DNA from 3 places in the Brevibacillus brevis NBRC 100599 genome. Region 3 is predicted to be linked to each of the others. Evidence: predicted binding sites of a transcription regulator. Region 3 holds the regulator's gene; each other region holds the start of a gene.
The links. The regulator CtsR, encoded in region 3, represses protease genes until heat stress. The targets are predictions, from matches to a motif close to ATGGTCAATAAAGGTCAAACA.

Region 1 (6,887 bases), 1.8 Mb from region 3:
GTCATGAGCGAGGACAGAATCCCCAAAAATACAATCGAGATGATAAATGTCGAACTGGCGAAAGGAACAAAATAGGTCGATAAAGTCCCCTCCGCACTATGGCGAATGACTGACCAGCCGTTAAAAAACAAAAATCCGAGTAACGCCACCATATACGTCATGTCTATATAATGAAAGGACTTTGTCATTTTCCTCGCCAGAACACTATATCCCGCCAAAGAAAACGCGGATAACAGGATGAGAATGGTACCGATACTGCTCCCTGAGCCTGAGCTTACACCCAGCCCCTTCATTGCAAAAATGTACACGACACCTCCGACGGATAAAAGCGTGGACAGCTTTTGCAGCCACGTAGAAGACTCTCCCAAAAAGAATGCCGCCATGACCATGGTAAAAATCGGAACGGTTGCTTGAATAATCCCCGCCTCAGACGAAGTGGTATACACCAGTCCAAACGCCTGAAGGGTAAAGAACAGAATGGGGTACAGCATGGCGAGCGGAATAATCGTGAGCATGTCTTTTGGTTTGATGGACAGCTTGATCCACCCAAACAGGATCGGGATAGAAGCAACGATAAATGCCACGGTAAAACGGTGTGCCAAAGTATCAACCGGATTGGTTACAGCGAGTGCCATTTTCAGAAACAAAAACGATAAGCCGGTAATCCCCGCGTTCAGTAATGCTGCAAGAATCGCTTTTTGTTGGTCTTTCATCGTATGTATCTCTCCTACTGGGGACTTTTTACAGACGGCCGTCTTAGGTTAATAGTAATGGGGGATCAATCGTGCTACAATGCAAAAAAGGAGTAACTGTACCGATACAAATTCCGCGTAAGGGAATGTTTTTTGGATGCACAAATATTTGCAGCTTCAAAATGAACTCGAAACGTTGATTGAAAGCCTCTCCTATCAAGACGGAGACCGGCTTCCCTCCATTCGGGAGCTCGCCACTCGCTACCAATGCAGCAAAAGTACCGTTATCCGCACCTTGGATGAACTCGAAAAGCGTCATCTCATCTATTCGGTCGACCGAAGCGGCTACTACGTCGTGAAAAAGCAAAGGAAGATACAGCCCGCAGATACGTCGATAATCGATTTTGCGACCTCTGCTCCCGATCCTGACCTCTTTCCTTATGTCGACTTTCAACACTGCATCAATAAAGCGATTGAAACCTATAAAAACGATCTTTTCATATACGGAACTACACAAGGCCTGCCATCACTCATTTCCGTCGTTGCCAAGCTGCTTGGGAACCATCAGGTTTTTACGGACCCGGGCAATATTTTCATTACCTCCGGTGTCCAACAAGCTCTAACCTTGCTGTGTAGTCTTCCTTTTCCAAATGGCAAAAAAACGATTCTGATTGAGCAGCCCAGCTACCACCTTTTCATTGAAAGCTTGCAAGTACGCAAGCATCCTGTTCTCGGGATCAAGCGGACTGCCCAAGGAATCGATTTAGAAGAGCTAGAGTCTATTTTCCGAACGGGAGAAATCAAATTTTTCTATACGATGCCTCGCTATCATAGCCCGCTCGGGACGTCATACAGCCGAAAGGATAAGCAGCGCATTGTGGAGCTTGCCCAGCAGTACGACGTCTATCTCGTGGAAGACGATTATATGGCAGACCTTGAGCATGACAGTAAAGCCGATCCGCTCTTTGCCTATGACCGTTTTTCTCGCACGATTTATGTAAAAAGCTATTCCAAGATTATTTTTCCCGGGCTCCGTCTGGGTGTAGCTGTTATACCTGATGCACTAAAGGATTCCTTCAACCAGTACAAACGACTCATGGATATCGACAGCTCCATGCTATCTCAAGCTGCGCTGGAAATTTACCTAAAAAGCGGAATGTTTGAGCGACACAAGCAAAAGATACGCAGTTCCTATCACCGGCGATCTAACCTGCTGATGGCGTCCTTGAACCAGTTTGCGGTGAATGAAGAGCATCTGTTCACCTTTCAGCCCCTTGCGTATCCGGGGATTCATACGCATATTATGTTGAACGATTCTATTCCGGTCTCAGCTGTTATCAGCCAGCTCAAAAAACGCTCGATCCTTGTGGATGCTACTGACAAAAATTACTTGCTGGGCTTTCCGCAAGAAAATATGTTAAAGCTGAATGTGTCCTATGCCAAGGAAACAGTGATTGAGCAAGGAATTGATGTGTTGATGGATGTGCTACGCCGCATGCACCGTTAACCTATCCGCCTTAAGTCTTAGATAAAATCCGGCGGGGGTGCGTTTTTGGACAACAATAAAATCTCGATAATGGAACAGTAACCAGAAAACGATCTACATCGTATTATCAGATACAAGGAACATGGTTTACCCGGAAGATTCTCTGGTATAAATTGTTTCAGGATGCAGGGATTGGGGTATTTCATTGTATAATTAGTGAATCCATATCAAAAAAAATTCGTTCCATAGTCGGCCAGTTTGAAGTAGAATCGCATCTATACACATACTTAATTGAGTTGATGACTGGCAGTTAACGATAGAATGACAAAGGAGAAATAGATGCTTCAGAACATTTTAGATTTCTTAATGGAATACGGCTATTTAGGAATGTTCATCCATTCTTTTGCAGACGCAGTCATCTTTCCCGTTCCTGCCTTCTTTCTTCAAGTGCCACTCAGCCTCGTTGACCCTTCGCAGGCATTGTGGATTGCTACGGTAGGCTACATCGCTTGTCTCATAGGGACTCCCGTCGGTTATTTTATCGGTAAAGTACTAGGCAAATCCGTTCTGTACAAACTCCTCAAGAAGGAATGGATTGACTCTGCCACAGAGATGTTTCAAAAGAAGGGCGAAGTCGCGATCTTCATCGGTTCGTTTACACCGATTCCGTTTAAAGTATTTACAATCATGTCGGGTTGCTTGAAATTCCCGTTGTGGAAATTGATCGGGTATGCCGCAATTGGACGGGCAGTCAAATTTTACGCAGTTGGACTCTTGTTCTATTTTTACGGTAAAATGGCGGAAAATATGGTCCATAACGTTTCTCTCTATATCTTTCTCACCGTGGTGCCGCTCATCTTGATCGGGTTATGGGTGAAGAAAATTGTCGCCAAGCGCCGCCAGCTGAAAATGGAAAGTAATGGCGTCAGCAATGGCATCAATGAGAAACTCATGAATAAATAAAGAAGATCTTAAAAAGCAAAGAAACCCCAATCGGGGTTTCTTTTTTTACAACTGTTAACCTTTTTTCACTCGAATTACATCATCCTCGACATCAATGACCATTGCTGTCACATTGTCTTCTTCCATCACCAGATCCGCAATGCCATCCTCAACATATTGCTGAATCACGCGGCGCAATGGACGTGCCCCGAAGGCAGGGTTGTAGCCCAGCTCAGCCAGCTTTTCTTTTGCGGCATCTGTCACGCTGATCTCCATTCCTTGCTCAGACAGATTGCCCATGACATCTTGCAGCAGCAGATCGACGATTTTGACCAAATCCTGTTTTTCCAGATGAGCAAAGGAAATGATCGAGTCGAAGCGGTTCAGGAACTCCGGCTTGAAGTACGCTCCCAGAGAATCCAGCACGGTGGCAGGCTCGGGCGCTTGTGCTCCAAAGCCAACGGAGATTTTACGCTCGATCACACCGGCATTGCTCGTCGCAATGATGACCGTCTCCTTAAAATTCACCGTACGGCCCTGACTATCTGTCAGACGGCCATCCTCCAAAATTTGCAGGAACATGTGCATTACGTCCGGATGTGCTTTTTCGATCTCATCCAGCAGGATAATGCTGTACGGATTGCGGCGTACGCGCTCAGTCAGCTGACCTGCTTCCTCATGACCGACGTAGCCAGGAGGAGAACCGATCAATTTGGATACCGAGTGCTTCTCCATGTACTCGCTCATATCGAGGCGGATCATGGAATCACGGGTACCAAACAGCTCCTCTGCCAGCGCTTTGGACAGCTCTGTTTTCCCTACGCCAGTCGGACCGACGAACAGGAAGGAAGCAATCGGTCTGTTTTTCGGTTTCAGACCTGCCCGACTGCGTCGAATCGCCTTCGCTACTTGTGTGACTGCCTCGGACTGGCCAATGACTTTTGCTTCCAAATGAGCTGCCAGGTTTTTCATTTTCATCTGCTCATCACTTTGCAGCTTGGTAACAGGAATCCCGGTCTTTTGCTCGATCAAGGCTTGGATGTCTGTGACATCAACCTTGACGCGTTGGTCCTTGCCCTCGATTTGATCCAGCTTCTCTAAAATGCCCGCTTCCTCGTCTCGCAGACGGGCAGCACGTTCGTAAGCTTCTTGCTCCGTCGCTTCCTTTTTCTCCTGATTGATTTGCGCAAGACGCTCATGTAACTCTGACGTATCCATCACGGAGGATCTCAGGTTCAAACGCGAGCCCACTTCATCCATGAGATCAATCGCCTTGTCAGGCAAGAATCGATCCTGGATGTAACGATGGGAGTATTCCACGGAGGCACGGATGACATCATCCGAGTAAGCGACTTGGTGGAATGCTTCGTATTTCGGGCGCAAACCTTTCAAAATCTCGATGGCTTGTTCTACGGTTGGTTCCTTGACCATGACTGGCTGCAGGCGGCGCTCCAGAGCAGCGTCTTTTTCAATCACGCGGTACTCTTTTAACGTAGTTGCCCCAATCAGCTGCAACTCACCGCGAGCCAGTGCAGGCTTCAGAATGTTCCCTGCATCCATAGATCCTTCCGCAGAGCCTGCCCCCACCAAGAGATGAATCTCATCCACAAACAAGATGACGTTTTTGCGTTTTTGCAGCTCGGCAATCACTTGCTTCATTTTTTCCTCGAACTGTCCGCGAATACCCGTTCCTGCAACTAGAGAGGCGACATCTAAAATGTACACCTGCTTGTTTTTCAGCTTGGTCGGTACTTGCCCTTCCGTAATGCGCAGAGCGAGGCCTTCCGCAATCGCCGTCTTCCCGACCCCTGGCTCCCCGATCAGAACCGGATTGTTTTTGTTCCGACGGTTCAAAATCTCGATGACACGCTCGATTTCTTGTTCGCGTCCAATCACAGGGTCAATTAGTCCGGCACGTGCCGCATCGTTTAGATTACGGCCCAGGTCATCGAGGATGCCCCCACCGCGTTCTGGCGCTTGTCGCTGCGGTTGACCGGAAGCTTTGCCCGGATTCATCTGGCCTTGAGCAAAGCCTTGCAGGAACTCATCCAGTCCAGAGAAGGAGGAGAAAGGACTAAAGCCCATACCCACTCCCATTTTGTTGGTCAGCTTTGTTTTGCAATCCTGGCACAGATCGTATTTTTGTTGCTGATTTTGTACACGTATATGAACAGTCACAGTTGCTTCTCGTTGTTTGCAGATTTCACAATGCATATTCAATCCCCCCAAAAGCGTTGTTTTGGAATTCAGAAGACCTTTGACCTTTTCTGACCTTCGTTGACTTTATTATAGTTTGACCTTTTTTGACTTTCAAGAGGGATTGTATGGTTTTTTACACTTTGCTCTTTTGCAGGTAAGGAACGATTGAAAGTAACCCGATAACGGCGAAACAAGCACCTACCCACAATGGTGAAACAAGTCCATAGCCACTGCTGATCCCGATCCCGCCTAAGAAAGATCCAATGGCAACACCCAAGGTAATAAAGGAAGTATGCACCGTGTTTACCATCGTCCCACTGCCTGCTGTATTCATGACGCGTGCAATCATGGCCGGATTCATCGCTACACCCGTCAACCCAATCAGAACAATGGACAGCACCGCGATCCATTTATTTTCGGCACCTACCGCAAACAGAACCAATGCCCCTAAGAGGATGCTTAATCCTGTTACAAGGATTCGCATGGTAAAACGATCAGCAAGTCTGCCAATCACGATATTTCCGATCACGGTCGCGATGCCGTAAAGGGCAAGCAAATACGGGATGCTCGCATCCGAAAATGCCGTTACATCCGTAAGAATCGGAGTAAAATAACTAAACGCTGCGAAGGTACCGCCAATGATTAGCATACTCGTTGCATACGCGGCCCAAAGGTGTGGATTTTGAAAACTGGCAAGCTCATCCTTTGCGTTCATCCGATCTTTTTGTGTGGAGGAAGGGAGCAGCCATTGAATCAAAATCCCTGATAGCAATACGACGATAGCAACAGCCCAAAAGCTCATTCTCCAGCCGAAATATTGTGCAATCACGGTTGTCAGCGGGAGTCCTACGACAGTAGCAATCATTAAGCCTGCCAAAACAATCGAAGCGGCCTTTCCCCGTGAATGAGGGGGAACCAAGCCGGCTGAAATACTGACAGAGATGCCAAACGCAGCGGATGAGGCAATACCCGTTAAGATACGCGCAAGCATCATTGACTCGTAATTCCAAGCCATTGCTCCTAACGTTTGACCAATAAAGAAGACGGCAATCAATGATAGCAACGCTTGTTTTCGGCGAATGTGCAGGAGCGTTGCCGTTAGTAGCGGGCCCCCTATCACCATTGCACCCGCATACGCCGTAATGAAATACCCGATGGATGAAATCGATACGCCGAAATCATCGGCAAGCTCATTCATCATCCCTGCCACCATAAATTCAGAAGTCGTCATTGCAAAAATCGCTACCGCTAACAAATAAATCATCGACGGCATAAAGAAACCCTCCCCACTTATTATTGTAACAATCGGTACAAAAATCACTCAAAAAAAGAGCGCATTACGCGCCAAAGATAGATTCCATGGTCCCCTTCATAATTTGTTCAGCCAATGTCCGATTCTGTGTGGAAGTATTCAATACACGAAAGCCGTAGTAACTGCTTAAAAATAGGCTTGCCAAATCCACCGCAGATCGTTTTTGAGAGATTTCACCCGTTCGCAAGCCTTCCTCCATCACTTTTTCCATGGTATCCTTCAGAAGTTCAACATGCCTGGAGACGATTTCTTCAAT
Region 2 (6,887 bases), 2.7 Mb from region 3:
GTTGAATAGTATGTTCGGTCGCCCGCTCGAGACGCAGTTCGCCACATTTCCCGAATATGAAGTGCCGCTTGCTTACTTGCAACAATGTCCTGGTACATATAAATCAGGAGAAGGAGACGCAGTAGAGATCAGATTTGATGAAGCACAGAGCCAGCTTGTACTCGTTCTAGGCAGTGATGTGTTCCCACTGCGTTCCGTTGGCGAAGATACGTTTCTGTTCACGCGCCACAACATCGATTCACTCATCCGCTTTGTTCGCCATCCAGAGGGTGAGATCAAGCGCTTGGCGTTTGGTTCGCGCCAAATGCCGAAAGCAATCTAATCAAAGATAGGGGGCAGTTTCGCATGAAGGTGTTTATATCGTTGGACATGGAAGGGATCTCTGGATTAAGTGAATGGGAGGATGTGATCCCCGGTCGCAGACATTACGAAGCGGGGAGAAGACTGTTAACCCAAGATGTGAATGCGGCGATTGAGGGAGCACTGGAAGCAGGAGCCACCCAAATTATTGTCAATGAGTCTCATGGGCCGATGAACAATATCATCCTGGAAGAATTGCATCCACAGGCAGATGTCATCCGTGGTTTCTTCAAGCCTCTCTGTATGATGCAAGGGATCGACAGTAGCTGCGATGCCGCATTTTTCATCGGCTATCATGGAAAAGCAGGGACAGGAGATGCGGTACTCAATCATACATTGTCTGGCCTCGCTATCCATCGGCTGATCTTAAATGGTAAAGAAGTGGGCGAAGCAGGGTTAAATGCAGCAATTGCGGGAGCCTTTGGTGTCCCTGTCGTACTCGTTACCGGCGATTCCCAAACGGCGAAAGAGGTAGAAGAAGATATCCCTGGAGTCTTTACGGTCGCTGTAAAAACAGGAATTACAGGACTCTCGTCGCAAGCGATGCATCCCGTTCGTGCGAGAGAGCTGATCCGTCAGCAAGCAAAAGAAGCATTGCTCCATCGCCGTACAGTTAAACCACTTGCACAAAAAGTAGAGAATACGATAGAAGTCGAGTTTACGAAATCGCAATTTGCCACAGCAGTCAGCTGGATGCCAGGAATCGAGCTAATCGAAGGACGCACGGTACGCTTCCATTCGCCTGATCTTGTTAGTATGATGCCCGTATTGCAAGCGATGCTGTTGATAACCGGACAAGTGAATCAGATGATTACTGGTTAAGGAAACAAAAAATGCAGCCCCTCTCACGAGGATCGCTGCATTTTTTTTGTTTTAGTTCAGAGGCTTATGACTTTTCAAATACGCAAGGGCATTATAAATCATTTCGGCTGCCTCTTCGCGTGTGACGGGCTTTTGCGGATGGAGCTTGTTTTCCTTATCCAATTCGATAATATCTCTTGCCAAAGCTCGTTGAATGGAGCCTTGGTAATCCACGGTGAGGTCATGATCATCTTTGATTTCTACCGGCACTAATTTGATCATGGGCAGATTACCTTTGGTCTCCATGACTTTCATCAGCTGGTGAATGAACTGCTCTCTGGTCCATTCCGCATTCGGATCGAGATCATTCGGTAACTCCAATCCGTTCACTGCCGCTATGATCAGACTTTCAGCATACCAAGCATCGTTATCTGCTTTGGAAAAATAGTCAGTCGCTTGTGGCGCCTTTACGAAAGTGACCGCTGCCAGACTCAAATCAAAGGCATTTACCATCAGTTGAATACCTTGAGCAGCCGTAATCGTTTCGTTCGGTGCAAATTTGCTATCATCTACGCCTTTTATCACGCCTTGTTGCTGTAAGGAAAGAATTTTATCCTTCGCTCCCGATTGGCCTATATCCGTAAAAGGAGTCGTTGCAGCAAAGCTTGGTTGGGAGAATGACACAGTGAACAATGCAAGCAAGGAAAGAGAGATCATATTTTTTCTGATATTCATGGTAGCCACCTCGTCAATTTTTGAAGTTTCACTCCATTTGACGAGGAACAGCTGATAACGTTTCAGCTTTCTTTCGCAAAACTATCGGGTTAGATAGGGGTACTGCGGGAAATTTCTGTTTGTTTACAACAAAATGATTCAAGGAAAACTTTATCTATTGAGTACGATTTCATTTAACATTGCCTAGTACCATCGTAGTAAAAAAGAATAACGTGTGTTTGAACAATGGAGGAAGTGGAAATGAAAAAGAGATTTTTCTTACTAGGTATTCTTTTATTGTTGTTCGGTTATCCATTTTTGTGGCCACTCATCGATGCTTTATGGGAACCAAAAGAGCCGGATGCTGCTGCTTTCCCGAAATACAAAGCGATTCGAGTTGAAAAAGACCAGATTTATCAGGGCGATCTGTTATTGGTCAACAAGAAGGAACCGATCCATACAGAGGCGGTGCCATCCGATATGATCCTTTTGTCTTCGCACAACTATTTAGTGGAGGGCTATTGCTTGCAAGACAATTCCATTGAATTGTCTGAGAACGCAGCGAAGGCGTTCAACGAGATGGTCCATGCAGCAAGCAGGGACAATGTAAAGGATTTTATGATCAAAAGCGGCTATCGAAGCTTGGAAAAACCGGGAAAACTGGCTGAAGAGAAGGGACATGACGACGATGTATTGCCAGGTTGTTTTAACGAACATCATCTGGGTACAGCCTTGGACGTTACATCCACACAAATGAAAATCGACCAATCCCCTGAAGGAAAGTGGCTACAAGAAAACGCCTGGAAATACGGGTTCATTTTGCGTTATCCGAAGGAAAAGGTCACAATCACGGGCGTTCCTTACAATCCTATGCATTACCGATTTGTAGGTTTGCCGCACAGCGCCATTATGCAAGAGCGCCAGTTAACCTTGGAGGAGTACGTGAAATACTTGCGGGAGGCAAAGGAAGTGTCAGGGACGATAAATGGTGGAGACTACAAAATTTATTATGATCCAGTGGCGACTAGCATCATGATTCAAGTGCCGACCAATGGGAAATATGTGCTTTCTGGCGATAAACAGGGAGGTGTTATTGTGACAGAGTTTTTGTAGCTTGCAGAGAGCGAATCAGGCCACTAGTTTTGAAGAGATATGAAAAAGGCTGCTGTAGCTCTCAGCAGCCTTTTTGTGTTGCGCCCCAGAAAATGATCAAATTACACGTCTTCCGACCTCAAAACGTTTTTCCCAGGAAGTCCCCTTGAAATTGGTTGTTGTAACTCCAGGTTTACCGTACGTATGCAGCAGCTTATTGTCCCCAGCGTAGATGGCAACATGGGTAATGCGAGAAGAAGAGCTGCCGTAGCTGTGGAAGAAAACAAGATCTCCTTTTTGCAGTTGATCCTTCGAGACTTTTTGACCGACTTTAGACTGTTGACGTGAGTCTCGTGGCAGACTTACTCCGACCTCTTTAAACACTCGCTGTGTAAAGGAAGAGCAATCAAATGTACGCGTTGTTTTTTTACTGGATCCAAATTTATAAGGGACGCCTTTATACTTCATTCCTTCTGAAATGACCTGATCAGCAATGTCGGAAGAGGGAGCCGTTTTACTAACTATCTGTTTATTCTGGCTACCATCAGTGGTGCTTTCCTCAGTGGCAGTCAGGTCGTTATTTGTACCGTCTTGTACCATCTGACCATATTGCTCATTATCAATTTGTTCCATATTCTGGTCATACTTATGTTTTTTCTGCTGTTTATCCGGAGTATGTGCAGCTGTGGAGATAAGACTTGTCTCAGAAGCCGCGTAGGCTTGTCCGCTCATGAGAAGAGAAGTTCCCATTAGAATAGCTACGACCGTAGTAGTGGTGCCTTTCCAGTTTCGCTTTATCATGATGTTCCTCCTTCTGAATGGTTGATCATGTTGTGTGTTTCTCATCCACGCTCTTATCGTACACAACAAAACTAAGATTCCCGGTAGAATTTCATGAGAGTTTCCTGAGAAAACTGTTGGTAAGATATTCAAACGGAGATGATATGCATGCCTACGCCAGATGGAAAAGGTTATTTGCTGCTTGTTGAAGATGAACATAACTTGGCAAGATACTTACAATTGGAGTTGGAGAATGAAGGATTTTCGACGGATATTGAATACGACGGGCTTTCCGGATTAGAAAAGGCACTGACGATCGAGTACGACCTCATCCTGCTGGATGTCATGCTGCCCGAATTATCGGGGATAGAATTATGCCGGCGCATTCGGGAAACCAAAGATGTCCCCATTATCATGATCACGGCTCGCGGAGAGGTTCCGGATATCGTGACGGGATTAGACAGTGGAGCAAATGACTACTTGGCAAAGCCGTTTGCCATCGAGGAGTTGTTTGCCCGGATTCGAGTCTTATTGCGTCAGCGGGAATCAAAAGCAAACCAGGAGATAGTGGTTGGCCGATTGCGTATCCAGCCCAACGCGCGGCGAGTGTTCCTCGATGAAGAGGAAATCATGTTGACCCCACGCGAGTTTGATTTGCTTTATTATATGGTTCAAAACAAGGAGCAAGCGGTTTCGCGAGAGCAAATTCTCACAGCCGTTTGGGGTTTTGACTTTATGGGGAATACCAACATCGTGGATGTGTATATCCGGTATTTGCGGAACAAAATTGAAAGTGATCCATCCGTCAAGCTGATACATACCGTCCGAGGAATCGGCTATACACTACGAGATTAAAAGGAGAACGCAGTGCTTACACCTCGCAGATACTCACTCAAATGGAGACTGACACTGTTTTTTAGCTCTGGCATGCTGGTTTTGCTTCTCTTTTTGTCTATTTTTATTTTTTTCAGCACCTCTAATCTCGTCCATCAACATGAGCAAAAATTACTCAATCAGAAAGCGACGGCCATCGCAGCCGATTTGAAAACAGAAATCACCGAAGAAGCATCGTTGAAGATTCCCTACCTGACGCGTCTGTTAACCAATTACGCTGACGTCAATCAATCCATTACCATCAGCGATCAAAACGGCAAGGAAATCGCTTCGATACAGGGAGCCAATTGGAGAAAAGACCCGGAAGACTATTATGAAAGGACCTTGGTCGCGAAAGAGCCTGTACAGCTGCCGTTTACATCCGAGCTTTTGTTTGTGCAAATTTCTACTACGACAGAGGCGCTTGAATGGTATTTTTCTATCTTGCTCACGATTCTTTTTCTCTCGTCCTTTTTTACGTTGCTTCTTTCGGCGATTGGAGGCTACTGGTTGAGTAACTGGGGATTGAAGCCTCTCGATCATCTTATCCAGCAAATCCATTCCATTTTCCCTCAACGTCTCTCCCAGCGAATTCACCATCATCACGTAGAGACTGAAATCTACGAGCTAATCCATGCCTTTAATCTGTTGTTAGATCGTATGGAAGAAGCAATGGTCTATCAGCAGCGATTCGTCACAGATGCCTCTCACGAATTGCGAACACCGCTCTCGATTATTGAAGGGTATGTAAGTCTTCTGCAAAGATGGGGGCAGCACAAACCAGAAGTAAGGGACGAAGCACTCGCTGCTGTGGAGCAGGAGTGTAAACGACTTTTCAAACTCATCGATGACCTGTTGTCGCTAGCCAAACTGCAGCATGCCTCACAAGTAAGCTCAACGAAGGTCGTGCAGCCATTAACTCCTCTGTTACTGGAAGTAAAGCAAGCATGGGTACCCATTTTCCCTCCACAAATTAAGCTGCTGTTTGAATGGGAAGAAGCTCTTGTCCTTTTCATGGATCGAGAGCGGATTCGACAGTTATTGGACATCCTTTTGGACAATGCACGGAAATACACAGATGAAGGACAAGTGAGGGTACGAGCATATGGGGATGAAGAGGCCGTGCACATTGTGGTAGAGGATACGGGTATCGGTATTCAGGCAAAGGAGATTCCCCATCTATTTAAGCGATTTTATCGCGTAGACAAATCCCGTACGCGAAAAAGGGGAGGAAGCGGGATCGGTCTGGCCATCGCCCAAGCAATTGTCGCAGATCACGAGGGAAGCATCTCCATTGCTCCTTCCGCGGAAAGAGGCGTGATTGTTCATGTTTTGTTGAAAAAAGAGGGAATGGTTGGATGACACGAATGATGAACGATGGGGCTCTGTGGGCGTGCATTCCAGAGCCTTCGTTTCTCATAGTGTTCTGGTTTATGAACCTGTAAAATGAAAGGGAGTCAATACAAAGAGTCATTCTTGACGGAGGTGCTCAAAGTGGGAAAGTCCCATAAATACATACATAGCAAAATCGGAATACGCCAAGATCAGATGAAGGGTTTTCAGCATCCCCAATATGTCATTACAATCAATGACATCACTTTGAATGACTATTTGAATCAAAATACGCAGAGTCGTTCTTTTGATTTATTGGTTCCACCTATCGGGCTTTTTAATAATCGGGATCAGCAAAAAGTCCTTGAATTGCTTTCTTTTATAAATGTAGCTCTTCCTATTTTAGTTTGTTCGGATGACATGGATTTCTCTTGTACAGTTGTCGCCACGAATGTAGAGGAGGGGGAGAATTACATCATTTGGAAAACCTTCGGATATGGGGTGGACATGTCAAAACCGATCCATGTTCCGCCATTAACCTTTGAAAAAGACGTGTATACAGAATTTGTTGAAGCGTTCAAAAGTTTTATTCAAAAGTAATTGATGACTAAATAATGATAGGCATTCCCTATCGTAATGATAACAACGATACTATTGAACAATGATTCGCCACGTCATAAACTGATCTTGACTCCCGCATCAGCGAACATCATCGCGTTTTACCGTGGCAATTAACTGCTCCATAAAAACTCGGCTTGCCGCACATAAATACTTGTTTTTCCGGTAAACGATACCGATTTGCGCCGTAATATTTGGCTGTTGGATTGGAATCGTGCGAATCCGTTTATCATCGATATAGTCGAGGTAGCCTTTCGAAAGAACCGTGACACCGACACCTTGCCCGACCATATTCGTAATCGATTCCATTGTGGTCA
Region 3 (6,887 bases):
AAGCTGTATGCTCTCCGTACTGAAGGGAAGAAATGATTGGAAGGAACCAATCTATACGATCATTACGGACTATACCATCCATCCTTCATGGATTAATCACCATATCAATTATTACTTCATCGGTCATGAACAGCTGTATTACCTGTTAGACGTTTATCGACAGGATCATCAAAAATTCATTCCGATGGGCATTCCTATCATGAAGAAATTCAGCTTGCCATTGGAACCCGAATTGATTCGGCAAAAGCTTGGTCTCGCTCCTGAACAAAAGAGCATTATTCTTTCGGGGGGCGGATTGGGTCTCGGCTCGATGGAAAAGGTATTAGATGGGCTAGAAGAGATTAACATTCCCCTGAAAACTTTTGTGTTAACAGGGACAAACGACAAGCTATACAATAAGGTGACAAATCGTACGTATCGGCATGAAGTCATTCCGCTAAAATTCATCAATAACTTCCACGAATACTTGGAAACGGCTGATTTAATTGTCACCAAATCAGGCGGACTTACATCAGCTGAAGTAATGAGTAAACGGGTACCCATGATTGTTTACAACCCTCTGCCTGGACAGGAAGAGAGGAATAGCCACTTTTTGCTCAATAATGGATGTGCGGTACACGCGAATCTATCCGAGCAGTTGATTTACTTTATCGATGAACTATTGCATAGCCCGTCCAAGGTGGAATATATGCGTAGAATGGGACAAAAAATCTCCAAGCCAGATGCTGCACAACGAATTACTGAGTTTATCATGGATGATATGAATATGTTGCCAGGAAAAGTAGAATAGCTGCCTAGCCAGACAAAATGGAGGAACCCATGACTGTACCATTCGCGATATTATTTGATATGGATGGCACGTTACTGCAAACAGAAAAGCTGTCGACCCCCGCTTTTATTCGAACGTTTGACCAGCTTCGTCAAAAAGGGCTATGGCAAGGGGAAACCCCTGACGAGCGTGAACTGATCAATGTACTGGGAATGACGATCGAGCAGATCTGGGACAAATTACTGCCGGGTGCGAGTGAAGAAGCCATTCGCTCAGCAGATGCTTTCTTGCTAGACAACGAAATCCAGTTACTCAAAGAACGAGTGACCGAGCTATATCCGGATGTAAAATCAACCTTAGAAAAGCTGCATGAAAAAGGAGTTGCTTTATTTGTAGCAAGCAATGGGCAGGAAGAGTACATCGATGCCATTTGTCAGGCATACGAGTTAAAGCCGCTGATGACAGACCTGTACTCGGCTGGTCGTTTCCGCACGCATTCCAAAAATGACCTGGTTGCAAAATTGTTGTCTGATTACAAAATTGGGCAGGCCATCATGGTAGGAGATCGTCACTCCGACGTGGAAGCAGGCAAGACAAACGGTTTATTTACCATTGGATGCGACTTTGGTTTTGCGAAACCAGGCGAGCTTGATGGGGCAGATGTTATTATCACCAGCTTCTCTCAGCTACTGAATCATTTGCCAGCAATCGACACCAATAAGCAAGAACAAGCATAAACCATTCCTCAGGGAGTGGTTTTTTTGTTGATCATGTCCAAGTTTCAAGCGACCCTCTTTTGCCCACACTAGAATGTGTAAGGGACACTTGCGGGCACGCACTAAACCCATTATAATTAACGTCAAAGATAGTCAAAGTCAATAGGTAACCTCATAAGAACATACACAGAGGAATAGGAGGCGATGACTTGCGAAACATCTCGGACATCATTGAACATCACTTGAAAAGCATCCTTACTAACAGTCCCAATGGATCGATCGAGATTCAGCGTAGTGAGCTTGCCGACCATTTTCAATGTGTGCCGTCTCAGATCAATTACGTCATCAATACGCGCTTTACCGTTCAAAAAGGATACCTCGTAGAGAGTAAGCGCGGGGGCGGCGGGTATATTCGCATACGCAAGGTGCAGATTGTCAGCAAAGCACGCTTGCAGGAATTGCTAACAGAAGAACTGATTGGTGAGAGCATCAGTCAGAGTGTGGGATATGCGATCGTAGAAAGACTATTGGAGGAAGGGTTAGTCAACATTAGAGAAGCCACCTTGATGAAAATCGCTACCTCGCGAAACGTTTTGACTCTGGAAGCTGAATTGCGGGATCGTTTGCGGGCAAATATTTTAAAGCAGATGATCGCGGCAATCTTGTTGAAGTAAAAGGAGGTATGATGTTATGAACTGTGAGGAATGCGGAAAACGACCGGCGACACTTCATTTGACGAAAATCGTCAATGGCGAAAAAACCGAATACCATATTTGCGAGCAATGTGCTCATGAAAAAGGGGACGTCTTTACCGGCTTTCACAACTTCAGCATCAACAATCTCCTGTCAGGACTTTTAAAATTTGATCCCATGCAAAAGAATGGACGCGAAACGGCAACGAATAAGCCGCTTCAATGCGAAACATGTGGACTCACATATGCTCAATTTAGTAAAAGCGGCCGATTTGGCTGTAGTGATTGCTACACCTTTTTGGGGGATCGACTGGACCCACTTTTCCGCCGGATTCATGGAAACACACAGCATAGTGGAAAAGTACCAGAGCGTACCGGTGGCAAACTGAAGATCCGTAAAGAGCTGGAGCAACTAAAGCAAGCGCTGCAAAGTCATGTCGCCAGTGAAGAGTTCGAGAAGGCAGCAGAAATGCGTGATCGAATTCGAGCATTGGAACAAAAAATGGCCCAATCGTAGCAAGGGAGGTTAGCTGGTTATGTCCCAAAAGCAGTTTATGCAAAACCCGTGGAGCAATTGGATGAAAGGAGAAGGTCCTGATTCCGACATTGTCATTAGTACACGGCTGCGTATCGCCCGTAACCTGCGCCAGCACCCCTTTCCGTTATTGGCAACGGACTCGCAGGCCGAGGAAGTCGTCAGAAAGGTAACGGAAGTAAGCGATTCGGAGGCAATGCGCAAACGGCATCAGCTTCAGGTCATCCATATGGATCAAATTAACCCGTTAGAAAAACGGGTGCTCGTAGAAAAGCATCTGATTAGCCCTCATCTGGCAGAGGAATCCCGTAAAGGTGCCGTATTGCTTCGGGAAGATGAGTCTGTCAGCATTATGGTTAATGAAGAAGACCACATTCGAATACAGGTACTATTACCCGGGTTTCGTTTGAACGAGGCATGGGAAATAGGTACGAAGATAGACGACATTTTTGAGAAAAGCTTGAACTACGCGTTCGACGAAACTCGAGGATATCTTACAAGCTGCCCAACCAATGTGGGTACGGGAATTCGTGCATCCGTGATGCTGCACCTGCCCGCTCTGGTGATGACGCAGCAGATCAGCAGAATTTTACAGGCGATTAATCAAGTTGGTCTGGTCGTTAGAGGAATTTACGGAGAGGGCAGCGAAGCTCTAGGGAATCTTTTTCAGTTATCCAATCAGGTCACACTGGGGATGTCTGAGTCGGATATCCTTTCCAATCTCTACGGTGTGGCCAGACAGATTATTGAGCAAGAGCGTGTGGCACGCACTTACTTGCTGGAGCATACCCGGGTTTCTTTGGAGGATCGGATTTTTCGGTCGTATGGCATCTTGATGTATGCCCGCACGGTAGAGTCCAAGGAAGCGGCTCAGCGCCTGTCAGATGTACGTCTGGGGATTGATCTAGGCATCATTCCTAATGTATCTCCGCTCGTCTTAAACGAACTGTTGGTCACGACACAGCCAGGTTTTTTACAACACCACGCTGGTCAAAAGCTCACTCCGGACCAACGCGACGAAAGAAGGGCAAGGCTGATCCGCGAACGTCTACGCGTAGTAGAATCACAAGAGTAATCGTAATGGTATCACGCAATTGTTAACCATATAGAGAAAAAACACGGTTATACGGAGGTGTACGATATGATGTTTGGACGTTTTACAGAACGCGCACAAAAAGTACTGGCGCTTGCCCTGGAAGAGGCGGTTCGTCTCGGACACAAAGATATTGGGACAGAGCATGTGCTGCTGGGACTCATTCGAGAAGGCGAAGGAATTGCGGCGAAGGCACTGCAATCACTTGGGCTTGGCCTCGATAAAATCCAGAGTGAAGTGGAGTCGTTAATCGGGCGAGGAACAGAGCAGTCCGGTAGTAATTACACACCAAACTATACACCTCGCGCCAAAAAGGTCATTGAACTGTCGATGGACGAAGCCCGCAAGCTGGGTCATACCTATGTGGGGACTGAACATATTCTGCTTGGCTTGATCCGTGAGGGAGAAGGCATTGCTGCGAGAATCATGAACAATTTGGGCGTTAGCCTGAACAAGGCACGGCAACAGGTGCTCCAGCTGCTGGGCAGCTCGGAAATGATGGCATCTCATCAACCGTCTGGAGGGAATCCAGCGGCGAATACGCCGACATTGGACGGCTTGGCAAGGGATCTGACTGCAATCGCTCGTGACGGCGGTCTGGACCCGGTTATCGGTCGCCAAAAAGAAATCGAGCGTGTGATCCAAGTACTTAGCAGACGTACCAAGAACAACCCTGTTTTAATTGGGGAGCCTGGTGTCGGGAAAACAGCTATCGCAGAAGGTCTTGCCCAAAAAATCGTGAACAACGAAATTCCGGAGACCCTTCGTGATAAGCGCGTCATGACCCTCGATATGGGAACCGTTGTTGCGGGAACCAAATATCGCGGTGAGTTCGAAGATCGTCTGAAAAAAATCATGGACGAAATTCGCCAAGCAGGAAACATCATCCTGTTTATTGATGAGCTGCACACCCTGATTGGTGCTGGTGGAGCAGAAGGCGCAATTGACGCCTCTAACATTTTGAAGCCTGCGCTGGCTCGTGGTGAGCTACAGTGCGTAGGTGCTACAACGCTGGATGAATATCGCAAGTACATCGAAAAAGACGCGGCACTGGAGCGTCGTTTCCAACCGATTCAGGTTGATGAACCGACAGCGGAGGATGCCATTCGTATCCTGCATGGCCTTCGTGATCGTTATGAAGCCCACCACCGTGTCAAAATTACCGATGAAGCAATCGAGCAGGCAGTAAAGCTGTCTGACCGCTATATTACGGAACGCTTCCTGCCTGACAAGGCCATCGACTTGGTTGACGAGGCGGCATCGAAAGTCCGCTTGCAATCCTTTACCGTTCCGCCAAACCTCAAAGAGCTGGAGGGACGTCTGGAAGAGGTGCGCAAGGAAAAAGACGCTGCCGTACAATCACAAGAGTTCGAGGAAGCAGCAGCACTTCGCGATCAGGAGCAAAAACTGCGTGAAGAACTGGATAAAACGAAAAAAGACTGGAAAGAACGCCAAGGCCAGCTGAACATGGAGGTTACGCCAGAAGACATCGCGCAAGTAGTGGCGAGCTGGACGGGTATTCCTGTGTTAAAGCTGAAGGAAGAAGAAACAGAGCGCTTGTTGAAGATGGAAGAGATTTTGCACGATCGCGTTATTGGTCAAGATGAAGCAGTCAAATCCATTTCGCGTGCGATCCGCCGTGCCCGTGCTGGTTTGAAAGACCCAAAACGCCCAATCGGCTCGTTTATCTTCCTGGGGCCTACCGGTGTGGGTAAAACCGAATTGGCTCGTGCCGTGGCGGAGACGCTTTTCGGTGACGAGGATGCCATGATCCGCGTGGATATGTCCGAGTACATGGAGAAGCATTCCACCGCTCGTCTGGTAGGTGCCCCTCCAGGCTACGTAGGCTTTGACGAGGGCGGTCAGCTGACCGAAAAAGTGCGCCGTAAGCCTTACTCCGTCATTTTACTGGACGAAATCGAGAAAGCTCACCCAGACGTATTCAACATCCTGCTACAAGTTCTGGATGATGGTCGTTTGACAGACTCCAAGGGACGTACCGTCGACTTCCGCAATACGGTTGTCATCATGACTTCCAACGTCGGAGCCAGCATGATCAAGAAAAATACAACGCTCGGCTTCACGACCAATGATTCGGAAAGAAAGTATCAGGATATGAAGGACAAAGTCATGGATGAGCTGAAGAAGAGCTTCCGTCCTGAGTTCTTGAACCGTATCGACGAAGTCATCGTGTTCCACTCCTTGGAGCAAGAGCATATCGAGCAAATCGTAACTCTCATGACAGATGAGCTGCGTAAACGTTTGAAAGAGCAGGACATTGATTTCCAATTGACCGAAGAAGCCAAGAAAGTATTGGCAAAAGAAGGCTTTGATCCGGCCTATGGTGCACGTCCTCTGCGTCGAGCTATCCAGCGCCACATCGAGGATAATTTGTCCGAGGAATTGCTCAAGGGCACGATCAGTAAAGGCGATACCGTCAATATCGAAGCGGAAGAAGGCAAGCTGGTAGTCAAGCGCCTTGAAAAAACGAAATCATAAGCTGGGTTGAAACGTAATAGAATGCCTCCTGATTCGGGAGGTATTCTTTTTTTGGGTGCGTTATTATGATAAAAGTAGAGAAAGAAATCCAAGTGAGGGTGCGATTATGTCAAAGTATAAAACGAAATACGCGTGTCAAGAATGTGGCTATGAATCGCCAAAATGGATGGGGAAATGCCCGGGATGCAGCAGTTGGAACACCCTGGTAGAGGAAGTGACGGTAAAAACTGCACATCGTCACGAAGGGATGAGTGGCGGCCAGCGTCAATCTGCTATTCCACTGACCCAGGTAGCCAGTGAAGAAGACCCACGCATGGATACGACGATCGGAGAATTGAATCGTGTTCTTGGTGGAGGACTTGTTCCGGGTTCACTCATTTTGGTTGGGGGAGACCCTGGAATCGGGAAATCGACATTGCTTTTGCAAACTTCTTTTGCCTTGGCTCATCAAGGGGCGAAGGTTCTCTATGTATCTGGAGAGGAGTCGGCAAAACAAATCAAAATTCGCGCGGATCGACTCCATTTGCAAACGCCGCCGATGTTTGTATTGGCAGAAAATGATTTGGATTTGATCGAACAGCAT

Region 1: the regulator CtsR is predicted to act here: its motif matches at 5,375-5,395, upstream of BBR47_RS22235 (ATP-dependent Clp protease ATP-binding subunit).
Region 2: the regulator CtsR is predicted to act here: its motif matches at 1,955-1,975, upstream of BBR47_RS14230 (D-Ala-D-Ala carboxypeptidase VanY).

What each region holds. Positions count from the first base shown of each region.
Region 1 covers NC_012491.1:4,683,138-4,690,024, forward strand. The annotation lists gene BBR47_RS22220 (DMT family transporter) at 1-713, opposite strand, end outside; gene BBR47_RS22225 (PLP-dependent aminotransferase family protein) at 850-2,199, shown strand; gene BBR47_RS22230 (YqaA family protein) at 2,518-3,141, shown strand; gene BBR47_RS22235 (ATP-dependent Clp protease ATP-binding subunit) at 3,196-5,334, opposite strand; gene BBR47_RS22240 (MFS transporter) at 5,453-6,592, opposite strand; gene BBR47_RS22245 (TetR/AcrR family transcriptional regulator) at 6,657-6,887, opposite strand, start outside.
Region 2 covers NC_012491.1:2,921,110-2,927,996, forward strand. The annotation lists gene BBR47_RS14215 (serine hydrolase domain-containing protein) at 1-322, shown strand, start outside; gene BBR47_RS14220 (M55 family metallopeptidase) at 346-1,182, shown strand; gene BBR47_RS14225 (S-layer homology domain-containing protein) at 1,234-1,896, opposite strand; gene BBR47_RS14230 (D-Ala-D-Ala carboxypeptidase VanY) at 2,137-2,988, shown strand; gene BBR47_RS14235 (C40 family peptidase) at 3,085-3,768, opposite strand; gene BBR47_RS14240 (response regulator transcription factor) at 3,916-4,602, shown strand; gene BBR47_RS14245 (sensor histidine kinase) at 4,615-5,982, shown strand; gene BBR47_RS14250 (hypothetical protein) at 6,115-6,552, shown strand; gene BBR47_RS14255 (LysR family transcriptional regulator) at 6,652-6,887, opposite strand, start outside.
Region 3 covers NC_012491.1:197,525-204,411, forward strand. The annotation lists gene BBR47_RS01155 (MGDG synthase family glycosyltransferase) at 1-790, shown strand, start outside; gene BBR47_RS01160 (HAD hydrolase-like protein) at 820-1,506, shown strand; gene BBR47_RS01165 (CtsR family transcriptional regulator) at 1,695-2,159, shown strand; gene BBR47_RS01170 (UvrB/UvrC motif-containing protein) at 2,176-2,694, shown strand; gene BBR47_RS01175 (protein arginine kinase) at 2,714-3,787, shown strand; gene BBR47_RS01180 (ATP-dependent Clp protease ATP-binding subunit) at 3,854-6,304, shown strand; gene radA (DNA repair protein RadA) at 6,411-6,887, shown strand, end outside.